Regions from separate parts of the Paenibacillus sp. Cedars genome, predicted to be linked through region 3. Evidence: riboswitches for the same ligand, from Rfam matches in the RefSeq annotation. Region 3 holds a riboswitch; each other region holds the start of a gene.
The links. Region 3 has a riboswitch for cyclic di-AMP ahead of B9D94_RS04110 (TrkH family potassium uptake protein). Riboswitches for the same ligand answer to the same signal wherever they lie in the genome.

Region 1: it holds a riboswitch for cyclic di-AMP, as region 3 does, so the genes downstream of both, B9D94_RS00075 (C40 family peptidase) here and B9D94_RS04110 (TrkH family potassium uptake protein) in region 3, are expected to answer to the same signal.
Region 2: it holds a riboswitch for cyclic di-AMP, as region 3 does, so the genes downstream of both, B9D94_RS28000 (C40 family peptidase) here and B9D94_RS04110 (TrkH family potassium uptake protein) in region 3, are expected to answer to the same signal.

The regions. Positions count from the first base shown of each region.
Region 1 covers NZ_CP020864.1:8,926-16,272, reverse strand. Annotated here, with positions in the region: gene B9D94_RS00085 (disulfide oxidoreductase) at 1-423, shown strand, start outside; gene lgt (prolipoprotein diacylglyceryl transferase) at 803-1,708, shown strand; cyclic di-AMP (ydaO/yuaA leader) riboswitch at 1,962-2,095, shown strand; gene B9D94_RS00075 (C40 family peptidase) at 2,099-2,575, shown strand; gene B9D94_RS00070 (flavin-containing monooxygenase) at 2,840-3,877, shown strand; gene B9D94_RS00065 (ArsR/SmtB family transcription factor) at 4,006-4,380, shown strand; gene B9D94_RS00060 (heavy metal translocating P-type ATPase) at 4,563-6,731, shown strand; gene qoxA (cytochrome aa3 quinol oxidase subunit II) at 7,096-7,347, shown strand, end outside.
Region 2 covers NZ_CP020866.1:5,801,851-5,809,197, forward strand. Annotated here, with positions in the region: gene B9D94_RS27975 (heavy metal translocating P-type ATPase) at 1-1,204, shown strand, start outside; gene B9D94_RS27980 (stalk domain-containing protein) at 1,354-2,520, shown strand; gene B9D94_RS27985 (YwhD family protein) at 2,601-3,122, opposite strand; gene B9D94_RS27990 (M1 family metallopeptidase) at 3,272-5,263, shown strand; gene B9D94_RS27995 (hypothetical protein) at 5,275-6,102, shown strand; cyclic di-AMP (ydaO/yuaA leader) riboswitch at 6,449-6,587, shown strand; gene B9D94_RS28000 (C40 family peptidase) at 6,592-7,065, shown strand.
Region 3 covers NZ_CP020866.1:532,250-539,596, reverse strand. Annotated here, with positions in the region: gene B9D94_RS04115 (potassium channel family protein) at 1-495, opposite strand, end outside; gene B9D94_RS04110 (TrkH family potassium uptake protein) at 512-1,852, opposite strand; cyclic di-AMP (ydaO/yuaA leader) riboswitch at 1,918-2,063, opposite strand; gene B9D94_RS04105 (CPBP family intramembrane glutamic endopeptidase) at 2,353-4,041, shown strand; gene uvrC (excinuclease ABC subunit UvrC) at 4,013-6,022, opposite strand; gene trxA (thioredoxin) at 6,159-6,476, opposite strand; gene B9D94_RS04090 (hypothetical protein) at 6,729-6,884, shown strand; gene dnaI (primosomal protein DnaI) at 7,009-7,347, opposite strand, start outside.

The sequences.
Region 1 (7,347 bases), on a different replicon from region 3:
GACAAAACAATATATTTAGCCTGGGTTGTCGCACTTACAGCAACGCTTGGAAGTCTCTATTTTAGCGAGATAAGAGGATTTATTCCTTGCGAATTGTGCTGGTATCAGAGAATACTAATGTATCCACTCAGTATCATTCTAGGAATTGCGGCTTTTTACAGTGAGACAAGGATAAAAAAATATGTGCTTCCATTTTCGATTTTTGGAGCATGCGTTTCATTATTTCATTACTTGGAGCAGAAAGTCCCTGGATTTGCGGAGATCAAGCCCTGCACGAACGGGGTGCCGTGTAATGTACAATACATTAATTGGTTTGGTTTTATAACGATTCCTTTTCTCGCATTAGTAGCCTTTATTTTAATTACAATCTTAATGATACTTACAAGATCTGAGACTGGTGTGAACCCAAAATCAGGTTCCTAACAGCTAAAAAAACACCAAAACCACTACTAGAATCAGTACTAATGAGATAATAGTTGTTAGCGTTGCACCAAGTAACCAGGACACTTTGTTCTTCACGAAAAGGGATAATAGTAAATGGATGACAAACGGACAGATATAATATGCTATCAAATGAACGGTATTGTTGAAATCGATAAAATAGATATCCGTCAGAAAAACGATACTAATCATAGTAAACAGTAACAGTGAGCTTAAAATCATAATCCTAGGCTTGAGAAGTGAAAGAAAAGTATCATTGTTCAAAGTGTATCGCCTTCCTTATGTAAATATAGGGTGTTTAATTAATTATGAACTACTCAATACATCGGTTACAAACGATGTGGGATTGAGGTGAAAGGATTTGTACGAGGCGATTAATCCAATTGCATTTCGATTAGGGCCAATTCAATTATACTGGTACGGGATTATTTTAAGCGTAGCTGCACTCATAGGTCTTATCGTTGTTATACAAGAAGGCAAACGGTATCAGATCCATCCGGGGTTCTTTTTGGATATGGTACTTGTAGGCGTGCCATCCGCTATCGTCGGGGCTAGAGCTTACTATGTCGTATTCAAGTGGGAAGATTACCGCAATAACTTCTGGGACGTTTTCAAAATATGGAATGGTGGAATCGCCATTTACGGAGCTTTAATCGGAGCGATTATGGCTATGATTTTTTTCTTTCGTTTGCGTGGCTATAATTTTTGGCGCATTGCAGATCTATGTGCTCCGGGATTGATTATAGGACAATTGATCGGGCGTTGGGGAAATTTTATAAATCAAGAAGCTCACGGAGGGCCAGTATCTGAGGATTTTCTCAGAACAACATTACATCTGCCTAACTTTATTGTCAATCAAATGAATATCGAGGGTGTCTATTATCATCCGACCTTTCTGTATGAGTCCATATGGAATTTTGTTGGTTTGTTGTTGCTCTTATGGTTGAGACGTCAGCCTTTTCTACGTTCAGGGGAATTATTTTTGACTTATTTCACTTGGTATTCCATTGGACGGTTTTTTATCGAAGGACTGCGTACCGACAGTTTAGCTTGGTATGCCTCTAACTGGCTTGCAGCGTTGATGAAATTGCTTTGGTCACCGATGGGGCTTTTGTTTCACGAAGGCGAAATGAGTTATGGTACTGTTCGTGTTTCGCAGCTATTAAGTGTCTTGATTGTCCTTATTGCCATAAGCCTTATTGCAAACCGAAGGTTTAGAAAACATCAGGAACGATATGCAGACCCAATCGCCAGCAATAGACCTTAATTAATTTAATATAAGAGGCAGTCGACCTTGGTTCGACTGCTATTTATATTTCGAACCTCTGCAAAAGTATTACAGTATTGTTTTATTTGCTTCTGCGTTCAAAATGAATTCTTTTTGAATAATGTCCTGATATAAGTCCAATAGGTACGGGATTTGAACAAATCTTAACATTAATTTAAGGAGGGAAAGAATTCTAATGATAAGATTGACAATCGAGAAAAAATGGACTACATTATGTAGGGTTACAAAAAATTCATAAATTGTGCCGAATTTCGTTTTTGAAAACGGGGGAACCATTTTTGGGTGAATTATTCTTGTAGTAAAGGGAGTATAGGGATCCTTCTACCGAACCCTCAGCTAACTCCGTAGGCATCGAAGGGAGAAATAATCTTGAAGAAAATTTTACTGTCGTTGTTAGGGTCTGCCATTATATTATCTTCGGGAGCAGCCAGTGCGTTTGCAGATAATCAACCTAAGTTGACTACTGAAGTAAGTAAAGTCGTTGGAACACCCTATAAATGGGGAGGTACAACTTCAAGTGGTTTCGATTGCTCCGGCTTTATTCTTTACATTTTTGATAAATTCAACTTAGATTTGCCACGTACATCGAGTGCTCAGGCCAAAGTGGGTACTCCAGTCTCAAAAGCTAATCTGAGACCGGGTGACTTAGTTTTTTTTAATACGAGTGGCAGGGGAATTTCTCATGCTGGAATCTATATTGGCAATGGTCAATTTGCACATTCGTCCAGTAGTAAGGGTGTAAGGATAAGTAAACTGTCAGAAACCTATTACAAACAACGTTATGTAACTGCAAGAAGAACCATTAGTCAAAAAAGTTACATGATGATGGTCGGAAGTTACAACTGAAATAATTAAAATGAACAAGCCCTTCATAAATGAAGGGCTTGTTTTATGATTTCAATTCAATGTTACCCTCATAGGTTTGCAATCGTGTTTCCTTCTTAGACATACGTTTGTACTTATAATTAAGTGTACAAAACACCAAATACTTGATGCCTATATAGAAGATCTACATTTCTGCCGATACTCAATATTGAGATATTCATTATTGATGAATAAATGCTCATATGATACTTTAAGTAAAAATATTATAGGAGGTATGATATTTATATGTTAGATACTATTGTCATCGGTGGAGGTCAGGCCGGGCTTGCGGCTGCTTACTATCTCAAACAAAATTCAGTGAATTTCCTCATCCTTGATGGTCACAGGGAGGTTGGTGATTCATGGAGAGACCGCTATGATTCTCTTCATCTGTTTACGCCAAGAATGTATAATAGTTTACCTGGTGCTCCCTTTCAAGGTGATCCTCAAGGTTTACCACATAAAAATGAGGTTGCCGATTATTTGAAAAATTATGCGAAGCGTTTAGAACTTCCTGTTCAAAGCAATACACAAGTTACATCATTAAACATGAACAATGGAATCTTTGAAGTCTCCACAACGAAGGGTACGTTTAGATCAAAAAAAGTTATAGTAGCCACCGGTCCTTTTCAGAAGCCACTAGTTCCTTCCTTTCATGACAAGCTTGGTGATGCAGTTATACAATTACATTCTTCTGAATATCGAAATAAGAACCATCTCAAGGAAGGGGGTGTTCTTGTTGTAGGTGCAGGAAACTCTGGGGCCCAAATTGCCAGTGAGTTGGCAGATGATTTTGATGTGCATCTGTCTGCAAGCGGTGAGATCCAGTATAAACCGTTACATATTTTCGGGAAGAGTATTTTTTGGTATTTCGACAAGGTGGGCTTTTTAACAGCAAACCGCAAAAGTACGTTAGGTAAATGGTTGCATGCAATGCCAGAACAGATTTATGGAAAAGAGTTAAAGCTGCTCATTCAACAAGGAAGGATACAACTTCATGCAAGGACGGAAAAGATAGTAGATCAAACGGTGTATTTTCAGAACGAAGAATCTCCCATACATATCGACAACATTATCTGGGCTACAGGTTTTAAACGTGATGATCACTGGATAGATATAGAAGCGGCATTTAAAGATGGGCATATTGATCATATGGAAGGTGTATCCGTTGTAAAAGGACTCTACTTTGTTGGATTACCGTGGCAAACATCAAGAGGGTCAGCGCTGCTTGGATGGGTGAAGTATGATGCTAAGCGTATTGTTGATTATCTACTGAGAGAATAAAAATAGGGTAGAAGTCGTTCGAGACTTTTTCTTCTGACAAAATTCGGATTGTTAATCGTAATCCTTTCGTTTTTTGTGCCTTTGCTATAAAATAAGTGGTAATGGTAAATAGGATGGTGATTACGAAAATGGAGCAGAAGGATCCCTTGATTGAAGATTGTGACACATCATGCTTTGGATCAGAGGCTGATTTAAAACAAGTTAAGGCCGAAATGATTGATGAGCAAGCAGCTGTTCAAGTGGCAGACTGGTTTAAAGCCTTCAGTGATCCTACTCGGGTTAAATTGATCAATGCTTTATTGCAGAAAGAATTATGTGTCCATGATCTCTCTGTATTACTCGAGATGGGACAGTCAGCGATCTCGCATCAACTGCGATACCTTCGTAATATGAGGATCGTAAAACGTCGTAAAGTGGGCAAGACGGTGTTTTATTCATTGGATGATACGCACATCGAGCAGATTTTTACACAAACCCTACAACATACAATGCATGGAGAATAACATGAAAGCACCCGCAGTCAGCTGCTGGTGCTTTTTTTGATGTGTTTAGAAGTCTTCACCTAATTTAGAGGAGAATGTACGAAATAATTGACAACTAAGTTTTCATTTGAATATAATGAGTTTAAATAACATATGAATAATTGTTCATGTGTGTACGGCAAGGTTGGTGGAAAGGAGATTATATGATGGAAGCTCAACAACAAAGGGTTAAAAAAGAATTGATATTAGAAGGATTAGATTGTGCTAATTGTGCAATGAAAATCGAAAATGGTGTTAAGAAAATTGAAGGTGTAAGTTCCTGTTCCGTTAATTTTGTAACGAAGACACTAACGATGGAAACTGCGAACGGACAGGTTGAAAACATTGTATCGAAAGCCAAGGAGAAAGTGAAAACACTAGAGCCTCATATCCGAGTAATTGAAAAGAACAAATCTGCAGCAGGGGCCTTACATTCAGAGGACAGTCACGGTCATGAAGATGATCACGGACATTCTCATGAACATGGAAATGAAAATACGAAACGGATGTTAATTCGTTTATTGTTTGGTACCGCTATTGCTGCGGTTGGCTTATTTTCTTCTTTCTCCGGTTATTTAGAATTTGCACTGTTTGCAGTAGCTTACATTGTTATAGGTGGAGATATTGTCTTTCGGGCAGCTAGAAATATTGTTCGCGGCCAGGTTTTTGATGAAAACTTCCTTATGACGATAGCAACACTTGGTGCTTTCGCCATTCAGGAATACCCTGAAGGTGTCGCCGTGATGTTGTTCTATCAGGTTGGGGAGATGTTCCAAGGGATCGCTGTAAATCGTTCTAGAAAGTCCATCAGTGCTCTTTTAGATATTCGCCCTGACTATGCAAACCTTAAAATGGGTAGCGATACAAAACGTGTATCTCCGGAAGAAGTTAAAATCGGTGACTATATTGTCGTAAAGCCAGGCGAAAGGGTACCTTTGGATGGTAAGGTCATTGAAGGGATGTCAGCGGTGGATACCTCTGCATTAACTGGTGAATCGGTTCCAAGAGAAGTGGAACCAGGTCAAGATGTTCTGAGTGGATTTATTAATAAGAATGGTGTGTTAACGGTAGAGGTGGCCAAGGATTTTGGTGAATCTACAGTTTCAAAAATTCTGGATCTAGTTCAGAATGCCAGCAGTAAAAAAGCACCAACAGAAAATTTCATAACAAAGTTTGCCCGCTATTATACACCAGTGGTAGTCATTATTGCGGTATTGCTCGCTGTGCTACCTCCTCTTATTATAAGTGGAGCCACATTCACTGATTGGATTTATCGTGCTTTAGTATTCTTAGTTATTTCATGTCCTTGCGCTTTAGTTGTTTCGATTCCGCTCGGATTTTTTGGTGGTATTGGAGCTGCTTCGAAAAAAGGGGTATTGGTTAAAGGAAGTAATTATCTCGAAGCTCTTAATGATGTCAAATACGTTGTTTTTGATAAGACGGGGACCCTTACAAAAGGAGCATTTACGGTAACCAACATCCATCCCATGGGCGAGATTTCTAGAGACGAGTTGCTCAAATATGCGGCTTACGCCGAAATGCACTCTACCCACCCGATTGCAGAATCAATAAGAGCAGCATACGCTCAGGAAACACGTGAAGAAGAATTGGAAGGATACAACGAGATATCTGGTCATGGCATTCAAGTAAAGGTCAGTGGAAAAGAAGTCTTGGCCGGTAATGCGAAATTAATGAAGAGAGAGCAAATTCCATTTGATCAACCTGAAGATTTAGGTACTATCGTACACATTAGTATTGATCGAGAATATGCAGGGTATATTGTCATTTCGGATGAGGTGAAAGAGGATTCTGCAGAAGCTATTCGCTCATTGAAGGAACTGGGCATTAAGAAGACGGTTATGCTAACCGGGGACTCCAAAACTGTAGGAGAAGCTGTGGGACGCAAACTCGGATTAGATGAGGTACATGCTGAACTGCTTCCACAGCATAAAGTAGAAGAAATTGAAAAGCTGGATCAACAGAAAACATCAAAAGAGAAAATCATATTCGTTGGAGATGGTATTAACGATACACCTGTATTAGCTAGAGCGGATGTGGGAATTGCAATGGGTGGACTCGGTTCAGATGCGGCCATTGAGGCTGCTGACATCGTTATTATGACAGACGAACCATCCAAGATTTCATCCGCCATTCGTATTGCGAAGAGAACCCGAAGAATCGTGTGGCAAAATATTATCTTCGCACTTGGAGTTAAAGCCGTGTTCTTGTTACTTGGAGCCTTTGGCATTGCAACGATGTGGGAAGCCGTTTTCTCCGACGTTGGGGTAACACTCCTCGCTGTATTAAACGCAGTTCGTGTCATGAAGAGTTAAAATCAAAGAGCCGTAAGCGGCTCTTTTTTTATTTCATAACCATAGTACCTTCTTTAGCAGTTCTATAACCAGCAAGCTCGAAAGGATCAAAGGGTTCGGATGTTATCTCCTGGCATTAGGATATAAACTATCTAACAATACAGAGCGTGGTTGTGAATATTCTGAGGCTGATTTGTGTTGAAAAGGTGAATAAAGCGTGAAAGAGTTATGACAATCGCCTAAAAGACCACATTGCGTAGTCTTAATTATATACAATGGTTTAAGCACGTATAAGTCGACAGGAGGAGTGAAGGAAAGATAACTATTGAGTGCGATCTGATAATCTAAAAACGTATGACTTGAATTTATGAGAAAGGGGTACTTCATGAAAACAAAATGGGCAACGTTATCATTGATTTTTATTTTTGCTACTATTCTGACCGGTTGTGAGCCACTTAAGGTCTTAGATCCGAAGGGACCGCAAGCTCGTACAACAGCTGATGTCATTATGATATCCATATGGACCATGGCGATTGTTGTTGTGGTTGTGATTGCACTTTATGTTTCGATTATAAGGAAGTATCGAGCCTCCAAGCAAAGTGATGAGTATGAACCTCCTCATATTGAAGGAAGTCTC
Region 2 (7,347 bases), 1.1 Mb from region 3:
ATTCGCTAAATATTATACGCCCGCCATCATGTTGATTGCGTTGGCCGTGACGCTGATTCCACCCTTATTGCTGAATCAGCCCTGGATGACCTGGATCTACCAGGGTCTGTCCATTCTGATCGTGGGATGTCCTTGTTCACTCGTGCTTTCCTCACCCATTGCACTTGTCAGCGGTATGACCCGTGCAGCACGCAACGGTATCCTGATCAAAGGCGGGGTCCATCTTGAGCAGCTTGGCCGGCTGGAAGCCATTGCTTTTGACAAGACAGGAACGCTGACCAAGGGTGAGCCGGCGGTCTATGCGGAAACGGTATACGATGAGAATAAATTCTATGGTGTTATCGGCGCACTGGAGCAGTCCTCTCTCCATCCGCTAGCCAAGGCCGTCATGAAACATCTGGAGATCAAGCAGCCGCAGTGCATGTTTAATGAACCTCAGCAGATTACAGTTTTGCCGGGCGAAGGGATTCGGGCTGAAATCGGTGGCAACTTATTCTGGGTTGGCAGCGAGGACGTGCTGAGACATGTTCAGGGACAGCAAGAACATATCCGCGCCGTGGAGGAAGACATCCGCCGATTGAAGAGCCAAGGCTACACCATCGTTGCAGCCGTAAGCGAGGAGCGCGTATTAGGTCAATTCGGACTCGCCGATGAGATCAGGCCGGAGACTGCGACTGTCGTTCCCAAGCTTCACGAGGCCGGTATCACCGATACGGTCATGCTGACAGGTGACCATGAGCAGTCCGCACAGACCATTGCGAAGCAGTCCGGGGTTACCCGTGTATTCGCAAGCCTGCTGCCGGAAGAAAAGGTTGCCAAGGTCAGGGAGCTTTCTTCCCGTAAAAAAACCGGCATGGTCGGTGACGGCATTAACGATGCCCCTGCGCTGGCGGCGGCCGATCTTGGCATCGCGATGGGCAAAGGAACCGACAGTGCCATTGAAACCGCCGACGTGGTGCTGATGCAGGATCACCTTGGGAAGCTGCCCGGGGCCATCAAAACGGCTAGACGGGTTAATCAGATTATTAAGTGGAATATCGGGCTCTCCCTGTCGCTGAAAGCCATCGCACTGCTGCTCACGATCCCGGGATGGCTGACACTTTGGATTGCGATTATCTCGGACATGGGAGCAACCATTATCGTTACCTTGCTGGGTCTCACCATCCTGCTGGGCAAGGATAAGGAGTTAAAGTCAGGATATTAATAATACCGGAGCTGTATCCCTTGTGGAGCAGCTCCGGTTTTTGTTTTTTCTATCTCTCATTTTTTACATGAACTCGTGATTTAGAGAAACATTTTCCATTAGCCAGACGTTTAAATAGATGGGAGTGATAACCACCAAGGAGGAATTTCATGAAAACCGTTCAATTCATTAAATTAGCAGGCACCGCATCCTTAGCACTTTCATTAATGTTCACGTCTTCATCCCTCATAACCGTACCTGCCCATGCAGCAGAAGCCTCAACATCACAGAGCAAAGCCTGGGGCGCTCTGGATGTGAAGCATAAACCATATACAAATAAGGGCGTATTGTTTATACCGCTGAAGGAAGTTTCTGAACAGTTGCATCTGCAGCTTACGATTCCAGGGAAAAACGAGCTGTATATCAACAGTCCGAAACAATCTGTTCGCATTACAGTTGGACAGTCACGCGCAGTCAATTCCAAGGGCACCGTTCTGAAGCTTGAAGCTGCACCAGTGGTAAAAAAAGGTGTGACCTACGTTCCAGCCAGTCTCATTACCAAGGGTTTCAGCATTCCCCTCAAGTATGACAGTAAATCCGGGCTAACGACGACCTTTGGCTCACAGGGAGGCTATGCCTATACTGCTGTTGGCAATGTCCTGTTCTGGGTCAACCGCGATTATGGGACACTGTTGATGGGTAAAGCCGGAACCACGCCTGTCCAAGTCGGCCGTTTACCGGTTGAGAATCTGGAACTTCTGAGCATAAGCGCACATCGAATCAACAGCAGCACCTACGTTGCCGATATTACGAACGATTACGGCGAGCCGCATATTCATCAAGAGAGATACCGTGTGCTTATTCAAGACAACAAAATTCTCAAGGATTCCAAAACCAGCCACTCCAATTTTGCCGGGATCAATTACAGCAGAGACCAACTCAGCTACAAAGGCAACATCGCGATGATGAATGGCAGTACGCTGGAGCTGGTACATCCAACGGGTAAAACGGTCAAGACCTACAATCTCGCTGAGCTTACAGGCGTGGATGACCAATTTATAATCGAGGCCATTGAGGGGGACTTCCTGCTCGTCCGTCCGTATAAACAAGCTACACTGTACGTCGTACATCCTGCCGGCAGCACAGCGAAGCTGATCTATCCTGAACTTCTGGATGCCGATAGCAAGGACATGATTGAAGAGTATCCATCCAATGAAGTCGGCTATTTCGGTGACGGGCTGACTTATAAAGGATATGCCAATGGTAAGCTGAGTTTCGATTTCAAAAACCCTTTCTTGGGGAAAATCGCGAAGCACACCTACACACTGCCTTTTTAAAAAAACAGAAAACCTGCAGGATTCGTTATGAATCCTGCAGGTTCTTTATTATGTCAGGCTTATCATATAACTTGCCGATTTCATGATTCCGTTGTCTGAAGAGCATCCTTGAACTCGTCCGGTGAAGCATTCCACCATTCTTCGTTGCGTGAGATCAACAGTTCACGCAGCGCCTTCTTCTCTACATCACCCAGGCCATCCAGATTGATTTTGCGTTTCATGGCCGCATCCATTTTATTGACATGATCCGCGAGGATCTTCCAGCCTCGGCGGGCCTCATGGTCTATCCACATCTCGCAGGCAGTCATGCCTGCATAATGCTGACCTTCCACAGTACGGTCTACAGCCACCCACACGATCCACACCTGGCGTCCATTGGGAACGTCATCGCGATTCATGCTGAAACGAATTCCCTTCTCCACCTTGCTCTTGGCATGCATCGCTCCAATATCCACTCGAGCCTCACCATTGTCGATGATGACAGGAGACAAACTATTCAGATCGATGGAGCCTGATCCAAACCCCTTATGCTTACTCTTGCTATTAATAATATTCAAAGCGATCTGCTTCTTGGCACCCTGCTTCTGATCTTCATTCTCCACTGCTGCCGACCTCCTATATTCAGAGCCGATCCTTACGTGACGGCTGCCAAATTTGATAACCATGTCCCAATAATTTTATTTTAACTAATAATCCCCCAAAAGCAAACATATACATGCACTAGATGCTTGTCAACGGGAGGTTGTTCGATATGGTCCCACCACGTGCCAAAGTCTTTCTATCATCCTTGCTCGCCCTTGGATTGCTTGCAGGATCGATGCCGATATTTCTGAATCCAGGGTCCTCAGCGTCCGCCCTTGCCCCAAATGCGGGCAAGCCCTCGGTCTCCGCCGTGGAGAAGTCCCCTCTCTCGCCGCCTAAGGTGCAGCCTGATGTTCCCGCTCCGGCGCTGAGCGACCGTTTAGTGGAATATCACATGGATGTTCGGTACGAGCCTGAAGAGAACAAGCTTAAGGGCAAACAGACACTCACTTGGACCCATCCAGGCAAAAAAAGCGTAAACGAGCTGTACTTTCATTTGTATCCCAATGCATTTTCATCCAACGAAACAACGTTCATGAAGGAATCGGGCGGCAGATTGCGTTCCGATCCTATGCCTGATGACGGATACGGCTCCATGACCATTACCAGCGTGAAAACAACCGAAGGCCTGGCCTTGACGCATCGCCTTCAATTCGTTCAACCGGATGACGGCAATATCAAGGATCACAGCCTTGTCAAACTAAGATTGCCAAAACCCATAAAAAGTGGGGAAAGCATCACCATCCATATGGAGTTTGAAGTCGAGCTTCCCAAAATATTTGCGCGCATGGGCACCACCGAGAATTTTATTATGGCTGGCCAATGGTTCCCTAAAATTTCAGTCTATGAGCCGGCAGGTCTTCGTGGAAGAACGGATGAGGGATGGAACCTCCATCAATATCACGGCAACTCCGAGTTCTATTCCAACTTCGGCATCTACAGCGTTCGAATCCGGGTTCCCGAAAATTATATTGTTGCCGCTACCGGATTCCCGACGAAGCCCGCACAGAAGACGAATGGCGAGAAGGTTTATCAATTCTATGCGGACGATGTCCATGATTTTGCCTGGTCAGCATCACCGAACTTTGTCACGGCAGAAGAAGCCTTCTCTGCGCCAGGTGTACCGGGTGTCCGCATCAAGCTGTATCTCGATCCTGTGCATAAAGACTTAAAGGACCGATACTTCGATGCTGCCAAATCCGCACTTGCTTCGTTTGGTAAATGGTATGGATCCTATCCATACTCCACGTTGTCCATCGTGGTGCCGCCTGAATCGGGCAACGGTGCCGGCGGCATGGAGTATCCGACGCTGGTAACTGCCTTCGGTGCCAGAAATGATTCACCGGGGTACGAGCTGGAACGAACCGTCATCCATGAGATCGCCCATCAATATTTTTACGGGATTATTGCGAATAACGAGTTTGAGGAAGCCTGGCTGGACGAGGCCTTTGCGACCTATGCTGAAGAGAGAGTGATGGAGAAGGAATACGGTATTACCTCCAACACCGCAGCTCAAGGAGCGTCGATTACCTCACCTGCACCGCTGAAAATGGATTCCTGGAAATACAGCTCCCACGAAAACTATGCACTGAACGTTTACACGAGAGGGAAACTTGTACTGCAAGGCATAGAACGGCAGGTCGGTCCGCGGATGATGGAGAAGATTCTGAACACCTATGCCCAGAAATACCGTTTCAAGCACCCCACCACGTCCGACTTCCAGAAGGTTGTTGAACAAGTAAGCAAAACCTCCTGGCAGTCTTATTTTGACCAGTATGTATATGGAAACCAAATGGCGGACGTCGCAATCGATCTGATCAAAACCAAAAATAAAGGGACGCAGGACAATCCAGAGTATGAATCTACGGTCAAGATTACAAGCAAAGACGGAGATGTAACCGATGTCCCGATCATATTTGCGTTCGAGGACGGCAAGACCGTGGAGCGAACCTGGAGTGGCAAGGACGGTAAAGTCACTTACACTCTGGACTACACCTCGCCGCTATCCTGGGCGATGGTTGACCCGAAATACTCCATGGTTCTTGAGAACAAACACATCAATAATTATATGAAGGCAGGAATGGATCCGAAAGTGGTGACACGCTGGAATCTCAGCATTACCAAACTCGTGGAGACGCTGTTCGGCAGCCTGTCATGGTGAGGGGGGAGCACATGAAAACTTATGCAGGTCAAGGGTGGACCAGTGTTAAAGACCAATTATACGTCTCTATTCTGCTCTTCTTATACCGTTTGCTGTGGGGATATTGCCTGTACCGACTTGTAAAATCAGCCGTCGTTCCCCTTCTGATGCGGTATCCAGACTCTGCACCTAACGAACTGAGCCGGCTATTGTTCTTCTACGAGGGAGAGATGAGCCTGACGTTAAGCAATACGGTCCATACCTACGGATGGCTTCTGGCTGGATTGCTGCTCATCCGGATGGTGCTCACCCCGCTCATACGGGCAGGCATCTTCTATAACCTCCACCAGGAAGCCCAGGGTGAACGCGGCTTGTTCTTCTTCACGGGGATGCAGAAGCTGTGGAAACCCGTGACGATATTCTATCTGATCGAGTTGATCCTCACCTTTGCTCCCGGCTACTGGATTGTGCCCAAAATTCTCCCGATCCTGCTCAACGGCATCCAGGAGCCCGCTCTGCTGCTCCACGCGCTGCCCTATGCGGCAGGCTGGTTCCTGTATGCCTATCTGATTCGGATATCCCTGCTCTATATGCAGTTTGGCCGTATCGGTGATTCCGGTATGATCAGCTCTATTCTAACTCTCTTCAACAATCTGGGCACGGCAGTCCTCCTGTCCATAACCGTGGGCGGTGCCGCCGTTGTTATACTTCTGCTCCTTAGCTCTGCCTCACTCATCTGGGCAGGACTGATCGGTTTAATTATTCAGCAGGCCTCCTATTTTCTAAATGGACTTTTCCAAATTTGGGTAATTTCCTCCCAGTATCATCTGTGGAAATCATCATCCTCACAGCACTCCTAGAAGTTACATTTCGTTACAATAGTATGATCGACAGGCTCGCGAATAAACTGTAACCGGAAGCGACATGGATCTTAATCCCTGCCATTTTTACAGAAAATAGGATTTCATTTATCCTCCATATTACAAATTTCAGAGCGCGAAATTACAAAAAAACCCGTTCCAGCATGACTGGGACAGGTTTTTTTGTTTAAATATACACTTTCCTCGTTTGCCAAAATGTTAATACTCTGCTAAAATAACGAATATGTTAGTAACAACTTTGTCATCTTTACTGTAACTTTTGCTGGAACTATGTTATTTCGTTAATCATGTTGGAACGTCAGACGTCAATGAATGGGTTCATCAACATTTTAAGGAGCCGAATTCCCATATCGATTGGGAAGCGGGGGATCCGTTTTGGGTGAATTGATCTCGCAAGAGAGGGATCATAGGGGACCTTCAACCGAACCCTTAAGCTAACCTCGCAGGCATTGGAAGGAGCATTTCGTTTTGAAAAAGAAGTTAACGGCCGTTTCTCTCGGCCTGGCCCTCGCGCTCACATTAGGGACCGGAAGCGCTTTCGCCGATTCCAAATTAAATACCGCAATCAAACCAGCCATTGGTGTATCTTATAAAACAGGTGGAACCACAACAAATGGTTTTGACTGCTCCGGCTTCACCACCTATGTTTACAAGAAGCTTGGTCTCAGCCTGCCACGAACATCTACCGCTCAATACAAGGTAGGTACGGCAGTATCCAAGAGCAATTTGAAAGCTGGCGATCTCGTGTTCTTTAACACATCCGGTAAAGGTGTATCTCATGTGGGTATTTATGTTGGGGGTGGAAAGTTCGCTCATTCCTCATCTTCTCGCGGTGTCATTGTCAGTCCGCTAAGCCAAAGCTATTACGCACAGCGCTATGTGGGCGCTAAGCGAGTGATGAGTCAAAGCACGTACAAGTCTGTAGCTGTAAACTACAACTAATTGGAACTTTATTGATTTATCCTTATAAGAGAGCCCTGGAGTTTTGAGATTGTGCCGATCTCACCCAGCGGCTTTTTTCTTTTGTTCACTGTGTATACCTCTATAACGTTTGGGACAACGAAAAAGTTCCCTCTTTTCAAAAAAAATATAAATTTATTAATTCAGAAACAACTTCATCAGCATTATTGGCAGCCCTTCATAAAGATCCTTACCTTTTATATACCCTTCCCGGCCTTCATTAAACGCATATTGGAAAATAATTGATTATACCTGACACTTCGA
Region 3 (7,347 bases):
GCTCAGTGTTTTTCCGTCCATGCAGTCCGTAACCGTCATCTCCACAATCAAATAGTCCTTGGATAATTCGATATAATCAAGCAGGTTCGGCGTAACGAGCTGGTGAGCTACCCGAATGCCCATATCCCGCTCCGGAAAGATGACCCGGTCCACGCCCAGCTTCTCCAGAGCCCGGCCATGCAGGACCGAAATCGCCTTGGCCACTACCGTGGTAACACCAAGCTCTTTCAACAAGATGGCGGATAAAATACTCATCTGGATATCATTCCCGATTGCAACAATCCCACAATCGAAGTTGCGGATCCCGAGTGATTTAAGCACCTCTTCATCTGTAGCATCCGCGACCACCGTATGTGTTAGCAGCTCGCTCATATCCTCGACAACCTCTTCGTTCCGGTCGATGCCGAGCACCTCATATCCCTGTTCCATCAGTTCAAGCGCCAGGCTGGAGCCAAATCGTCCTAAACCGATAATTGCAAATTGCTTTGGTTTCATGTCTCTCCTATACTCCTTATCCAATAATCATTTTGCCTTCCGGATGACGATATAATTCTTTACCCTTTTTCGGCCCTAGTGCATAAGCAAGTGTCAGCGGACCCAATCGTCCTGCAAACATCGTAATACTGATCAATATTTTGCCGAACACGGTCAGATCAGGCGTTAAGCCCATCGAGAGCCCCACCGTACCGAACGCGGACGTTGTTTCGAACAGGATTTCCAGGAACTCCCCTTCCTCTGTCGTGGACAGAATCATGGAGACCGCAAGAACGAGCAGCAAGGCGAGAAGTGCGATGGTTAACGCCTTCAGTACCCGCTCCTGTGCAAGCCGATAACGGAACATGACGATGTCGTCGCGTCCCCGCATCATGGCGATGACCGCACCAACCATTATGGTAAACGTCGTTGTTTTGATACCGCCCCCGGTTGATCCGGGAGATGCGCCGATAAACATGAGAATCACGATGAAAAACTGTGTGGCCTGCCTTAGGCCCGTAATATCTATAGTATTCGCACCCGCTGTGCGCGGCGTTACAGATTGGAACAACGCTCCTAAGAACTTCCCGCCCCAATTGAGGGAGCCGAGCGTTCGCGGATTGGTGAATTCAAATATGAGAATAACGATAAATCCGAGCAGCAGCAGCGCTCCTGTCATAGAGAGCACCACCTTGGAATGCAATGACAGTCTCCGCTGTTTCCGAAAGTCAATCAGATCAGACAATACAATGAAGCCAATACCGCCTGAAACAATCAAAAACATCACGACCACGTTTACCACCGGATCGTATACATACCCGGTCAAGCTTCGAAAATCGCCAAACAAATCGAAACCGGCATTGTTGAACATGGTCACCGCATGAAAAACACCGTAATATATCGCTTTTCCGATCGGCATATCAAACGCCCACCGGATAGACAGCAGTACAGCGCCACAAGCCTCAATCACGAGTGAGTATAACAATACTCTGCGAATCAGCCTTACGATGCCTTCCATCGAGGATTGATTCATCGCCTCCTGCAGGACAAGACGATCCTTGAGGGAAATTCGCCGTTTGAGGACCAGGGCAAACAAAGTAGCCATCGTCATGAAGCCGAGCCCGCCAATCTGAATCAGCAGCATGATCACGATCTGACCGAAAGAACTGAATGTTGTCCCTGTATCCACCACAACCAGACCCGTTACGCACGTTGCTGATGTCGAAGTGAACAATGCATCAATAAATCCAAGCGGCTCGCCGGTTCTACTGGAAATCGGCAGCATTAACAATGCAGCCCCGATGAAGATAATGGCCGCAAAACCAAGCACCAGAATCTGCGGCGGGGACAACCTGAGCCATTTTAATTTGGAGTTCAATCCGTCACCTTCTTAAAAAAAGTCAAAGAAAAAAGACACTGGAAAACGCAGTGCCCCTTACGGTCTGGTTCCTGTGCTGCAGCCTACGAGGTTAGCTGACGGATTCGGGCATTTCCACAGGTCGCCCTATTCATTATTCTATAGAATAATGAAATTCACCCCAATTACATGGTTCCCCCATTTTCAGTACGAAATTCGGCTGGAATATTCGGTTCCTTGAAGCATGATGTGATTATAACCCAATCCGGTACGTAACCCAACGCCGTTTTTCACCCAAAAAGTCTTTAAAAGAGCTCGAATTGGGCATATTCAAGAATACAAGCGTATGGTTCTCTAACATTTTCGAAACCTTTCATTCATTTTCATCGTTTTATTTCATTATTACCAAATTGGGATAAGCTGCTTATCCCTTTCATATCTATGTTATATTGGCTCTATGCGTTCTTCATCAGGCAGCTCTAATACCCAGTGGAGTATCAACTTTCCAGAGGAGGAAATTCATGAATCGTGCAAGAGAGCCTTTGAGGCTGAAGCCCAACTTGAAGCAGCTCATCGCGCCTGCCGCAGTTGGCCTGATTTTGTTCCTGTTATTTCAGGTATTTCCATCAGCCAATACGGATTCTACCGAGATGGCCACTCCGGATATTATATCCAAAGCACAAGCCCAGCAAGCCGCTTCCAGGTTCGCACAGGAGCACTTGCAGTTCTCCGCTGCGGAAGCTGAGGAGACATTGATTACATATCAATCCAAATCGGAGCTTTACGGATATTTAGCGAGGGAAAAGAAACTCTCGGAGTACAACAAAACCTTTGAGGCCAAATATCCCTATGACGTATACCGCGTTCGCTTCAGCGAGCCGGGAGGCGATGCCCTCAATGTGGACGTGCATATGCAGAATTCCGGCATCGTCGGGTTCTCGTATGATTTTGCCCGCTCCAGTTATGACCGGATTGAACTGAACAAGGGTAAAGTGCAGAAACAAATGCTCCTTGTCGTAGAGGACGGCATGACTTTGGCCGATAAGCAGCAGCTTGCCGAGCCTTGGCTCAAGCGTGCAGGCTACGATATTTCGCATCTGAAGCTGGTTACGCGGGAAGGAGAACCCCGGCTGAAATACGTGGATCCGGAAACCAAGATCGGCGATTCCGTGCTGGAGCTGCGCTTCACCTTCGAGCACGGGAAATTACGCTCCTATGAGCCATCCTTCTCGATTCCGGCTGCGCATTCCGCTTATGTAAACAAGCAGACTCAAGATGCAACACTGCTAACGCTGGCGGGTTACGGTTTGTTTACCCTGATTCTTGGCATACTTGCCATTGTGTACAGCGTGAAGACCAGAGCCTACACCTCGTTTAAACGCGGCTTGTTCCTATCGGCGCTGCTATTCGTTATTCAAATGCTGAATACGTACAATCTGGTACCCGTGTTCAAATCCGAGGGCATGTCTTCCACCGGCATTCTCGGCATGATGATATTCTATGCGGTTTATTCGCTTATCTTCTCCGCGCTGCTCTACTTCTCCTTGGTCGGAGGCAACGGGCTGTGGCAAAAAGAAGACGGCCTCAACCCATGGCCGCGGGCCAAGGAAGCCGGGTATGGACGTTATGTGCTGGATAGCATGAAGCTGGGGTATATGTGGGCGTTCATTCTGCTCGGGGTTCAATCTGTGATCTTTATTGTTCTTGGCCTTACCTTGAATACATGGTCCACAACCGATGCCACGCAATCGCCATACAATATGCTGTATCCATGGCTGTTCCCTTTGATGGCCTGGTTTGCAGGCATATCGGAGGAAGCCGTATACCGGCTGTTTGGTATCAAAATGCTGAAGAAAATCGTTCGCAATACCTTTGTGGCAAGTTTGATCACCTCGCTCATCTGGGCGCTGGGGCATACGCTTTATCCGATATACCCCGTGATCTCGAGGCCTATCGAGCTGGTCATCATCGGATTGCTGTTCAGTTACATCTTCTTGAGATACGGGTATCTCGCGGCCATGTTCTCCCACGTCATCTTCAACAGCATTCTGATGGGCCTCAGCCTCATTATGCTCAAGGATACCGCTAACTTGCTGATCGGGGTGTTCTACATGGTGCTGCCGGGAATTGTTGCTTATTTGATATACCGTTTCAATCCGACAAAAAAAGAGAAGCCGTATGTTACGACTCCTCCTCACGAAGTGCATTAAGAATTTGCGTTGCTAATTTTTCACCTATGGAAAGGGGCTTGAAGTCTTCGACTGAAGCCTCTTTTATTTTTTTGACCGAGCCAAAATGCTTCAGCAGCAGCTTGCGGCGCTTCTCCCCTATGCCGGGAATGGAATCGAGCTTCGAGGATACCATCGATTTGCCGCGTTGATCGCGGTGGAAGGAAATCGCAAAGCGGTGAACCTCATCCTGGATGCGCTGCAGTAAATAGAACTCCTGGCTGTCCCGTGGCAGTGTTACCGGCTCCGGTGGATCTCCGATCATTAACTGCGCCGTTTTGTGCTTGGCGTCCTTCACAAGCCCGCATACCGGGACAAACAGTCCCAGCTCATTCTCCAATACATCGATGGCCGCAGAGATTTGTCCCTTGCCTCCATCAACCACGATAAGGTCGGGAAGCGGCAAGTTCTCCTTCAAGACGCGCTCGTACCGCCGCCGAATCACTTCACGCATCGTATCATAATCATCCGGTCCCAGGACGGTGCGGATTTTGTATTTGCGGTATTCCTTTTTATCCGGCTTCCCATTGGTGAATACCACCATGGCCGATACCGGATTGCTCCCCTGTATGTTCGAGTTGTCAAATGCTTCAATCCGGTTGAGCGACTGGAGTCCAATCACTTCACCCAGATTAGCCGCCGCAACCGAGGTGCGTTCTTCATCGCGCTCGATCAACCGGAACTTCTCGTCCAGGGAAACCCTCGCATTATCCGATGCCATGCCCACCATCTGTTTCTTCAAGCCCCGCTGCGGCACGTGTACCTTCACTCCAAGCCATTCCTGCAAGGCGGCAGCCCCGCCGGCGGCATCCACGATACCCTCTGCCTCCGCCTTCTCCTCTTGAGCCTGGACTAAGGCTTCCTGCAGCTCTTCCGCAGAACCTGCAGTTGGCTGGCTCGCCGAATCCGCGGCATTCTCCTTGCCCTGTACGCTTTCAGCTTCGATAACGGTTCCCGTTGCGGTTACTGAACCAGCAGCTTCCTCTATCAACAGAGGGCCAGGGAGCAAAATTTCTTGCGGCAGTGCAGGATTGTCGCTGTAATATTGGGCAATAAAAGACATAAAGTCACTGTGCGCATCCCCGTAGAACGGAAAGACGGATTTGTTGCGCTGCACCATTTTCCCCTGCCGCATGTACAGAATCTGCACACACATCCAGCCTTTATCCACAGCATAACCGAATACGTCGCGGTCCCGTGTATCCGTGGTCGTAATCTTCTGCTTCTCCATTAAGGTATCGATATGGATGATCTGATCCCGCAGCTCTTTGGCACGCTCAAAATATAAATCCTCCGCGGCCTCCTGCATTTTGCGCTGCAATTCCTTCTTGATCTCTTCATGTCCGCCGTTCAGAAAAGAGTTAATCTCGCCGGTAATCTGCTCATACGCGGAATTCGGCACTTCCTTCACGCATGGAGCCAAGCATTGCCCCATATGATAATACAAGCACACTTCTTTAGGCATGACACCGCATTTGCGCAAAGGGTACATCCGGTCCAGCAGCTTTTTGGTCTGCTGTGCCGCATACGCATTCGGGTAGGGGCCAAAATATTTCGCTTTATCTTTAAGCACCCTTCGGGTCACTTCCAGACGAGGATGCTCTTCATTCGTAATTTTAAGGTATGGATAGGTTTTATCATCCTTCAGCAGCACGTTGAATCTGGGCTGATGTGTTTTGATCAGGTTGCACTCCAGAATGAGTGCTTCCATGTTGCTGCCTGTCACAATGTATTCGAAATCGCGAATTTCCGAAACGAGCATTTGGGTTTTTCCGTTATGGCTACCGGTAAAATAAGAGCGCACCCGATTCTTCAGCACCTTGGCCTTGCCCACGTAGATAATCGTTCCATCCTGATTTTTCATCAGGTAACAGCCGGGCAGATCCGGCAGTAATGCCAGCTTATGGCGAATACTCTCAAGCGCCTTCTCCTGCTCCTGCAGCTGTTTAGCAAAATCGTCCATGCTTTTCCTCCTCTCCAAGGAGATTATATATTATTAACCATAAATATAAACCATTATGAATAACCACACAAAGCGCCTTCGGGTTTATACCGAAGGCGCTGTATGAAAGCGGATTTCAGCTGATGCCAAACCACGCTTATTGATGTTTTGCAATAATGCCTTTCAAGGCTTCCTTGGAATTCAAACCAACCACTTTATCGACAGGCTGGCCGTCTTTAAAGAAGATCATGGTCGGAATGCTCATCACGCCAAAGCGTGCTGCGGATTCCGGATTCTCATCCACGTTCACCTTTGCGATTTTCACATCATCACCGAGTTCTGAAGACAATTCGTCCAGAATCGGAGCAAGCATTTTACAAGGGCCGCACCACGGCGCCCAAAAATCAACTACAACCGTTCCTTCGCCTTCAACTTCATTCACGAAGGTTTGGTCGGTAACATTGACGATAGCCATTGTATTCTCCTCCTCACAGGATAAGATCGGGTATAGTGCAAATCATAATTGTCGAATGGGTCGACGAATTTAGTATACCACAATCGGCCCGAAAAAGTGAAATATACTCACCTAAAGAAAGAGGATTTCACGGGATTTTTATGCAATCTTTACAAATGATTTGCGCATTGGGTATACTACTAGTAACAAGTCGGGTGACTGTCAAGTTTTCGTGTTCACACGACATGTTCACCTTTTGAGGAGGCAAGCACCATGGATGTAAACGTACGCGTTAACGATCCACGGGAGCACATCAATGAAGAACCACGCAATGACTTTGGCGATTTGATGATGGGCTTCGTGGGGATGTTCGGTTTCATGACCATCATCTTTTTCGGATTCGTTATTATCAAGTTCCTGGTCGGCTAATTGATGATTCCTTGTGCAGCATTAAAAAGTCTGATCCCGCCGCGTTCTGTACGCTAACGGGATCAGACTTTTTACGATTTCCGGGAAGTTTGTTCATGATAAAGATGTGACCGCCGCAATCGATCTAAAATTTACCTCGCTGGTTCTCGCCGAATAAGTGGACCACATCCACAAAAGGCGCAATCCGGTTCATCAACCGCTGCCCCTTATGGGCTTCTTCGCCGTCCTTGCTTGTGAAGCTGAGATGCTGCTCAAGTCCGTCGAGCGGATAGTTTGACGTATAGAAGGTCGGCAGCCGGTTCATCCGGAAATTCAGGATGGAACCAAGGACATGATCCCGAACCCACGGATTCAAGTTCTCCGCACCAATGTCGTCAAAGATTAGCAGATCGCAATGCTTCATGGTCTCCACCATTTCCTTCAGCTTCTGTCCATCCTGCATCATGGTTTTCAGATCCTCCAC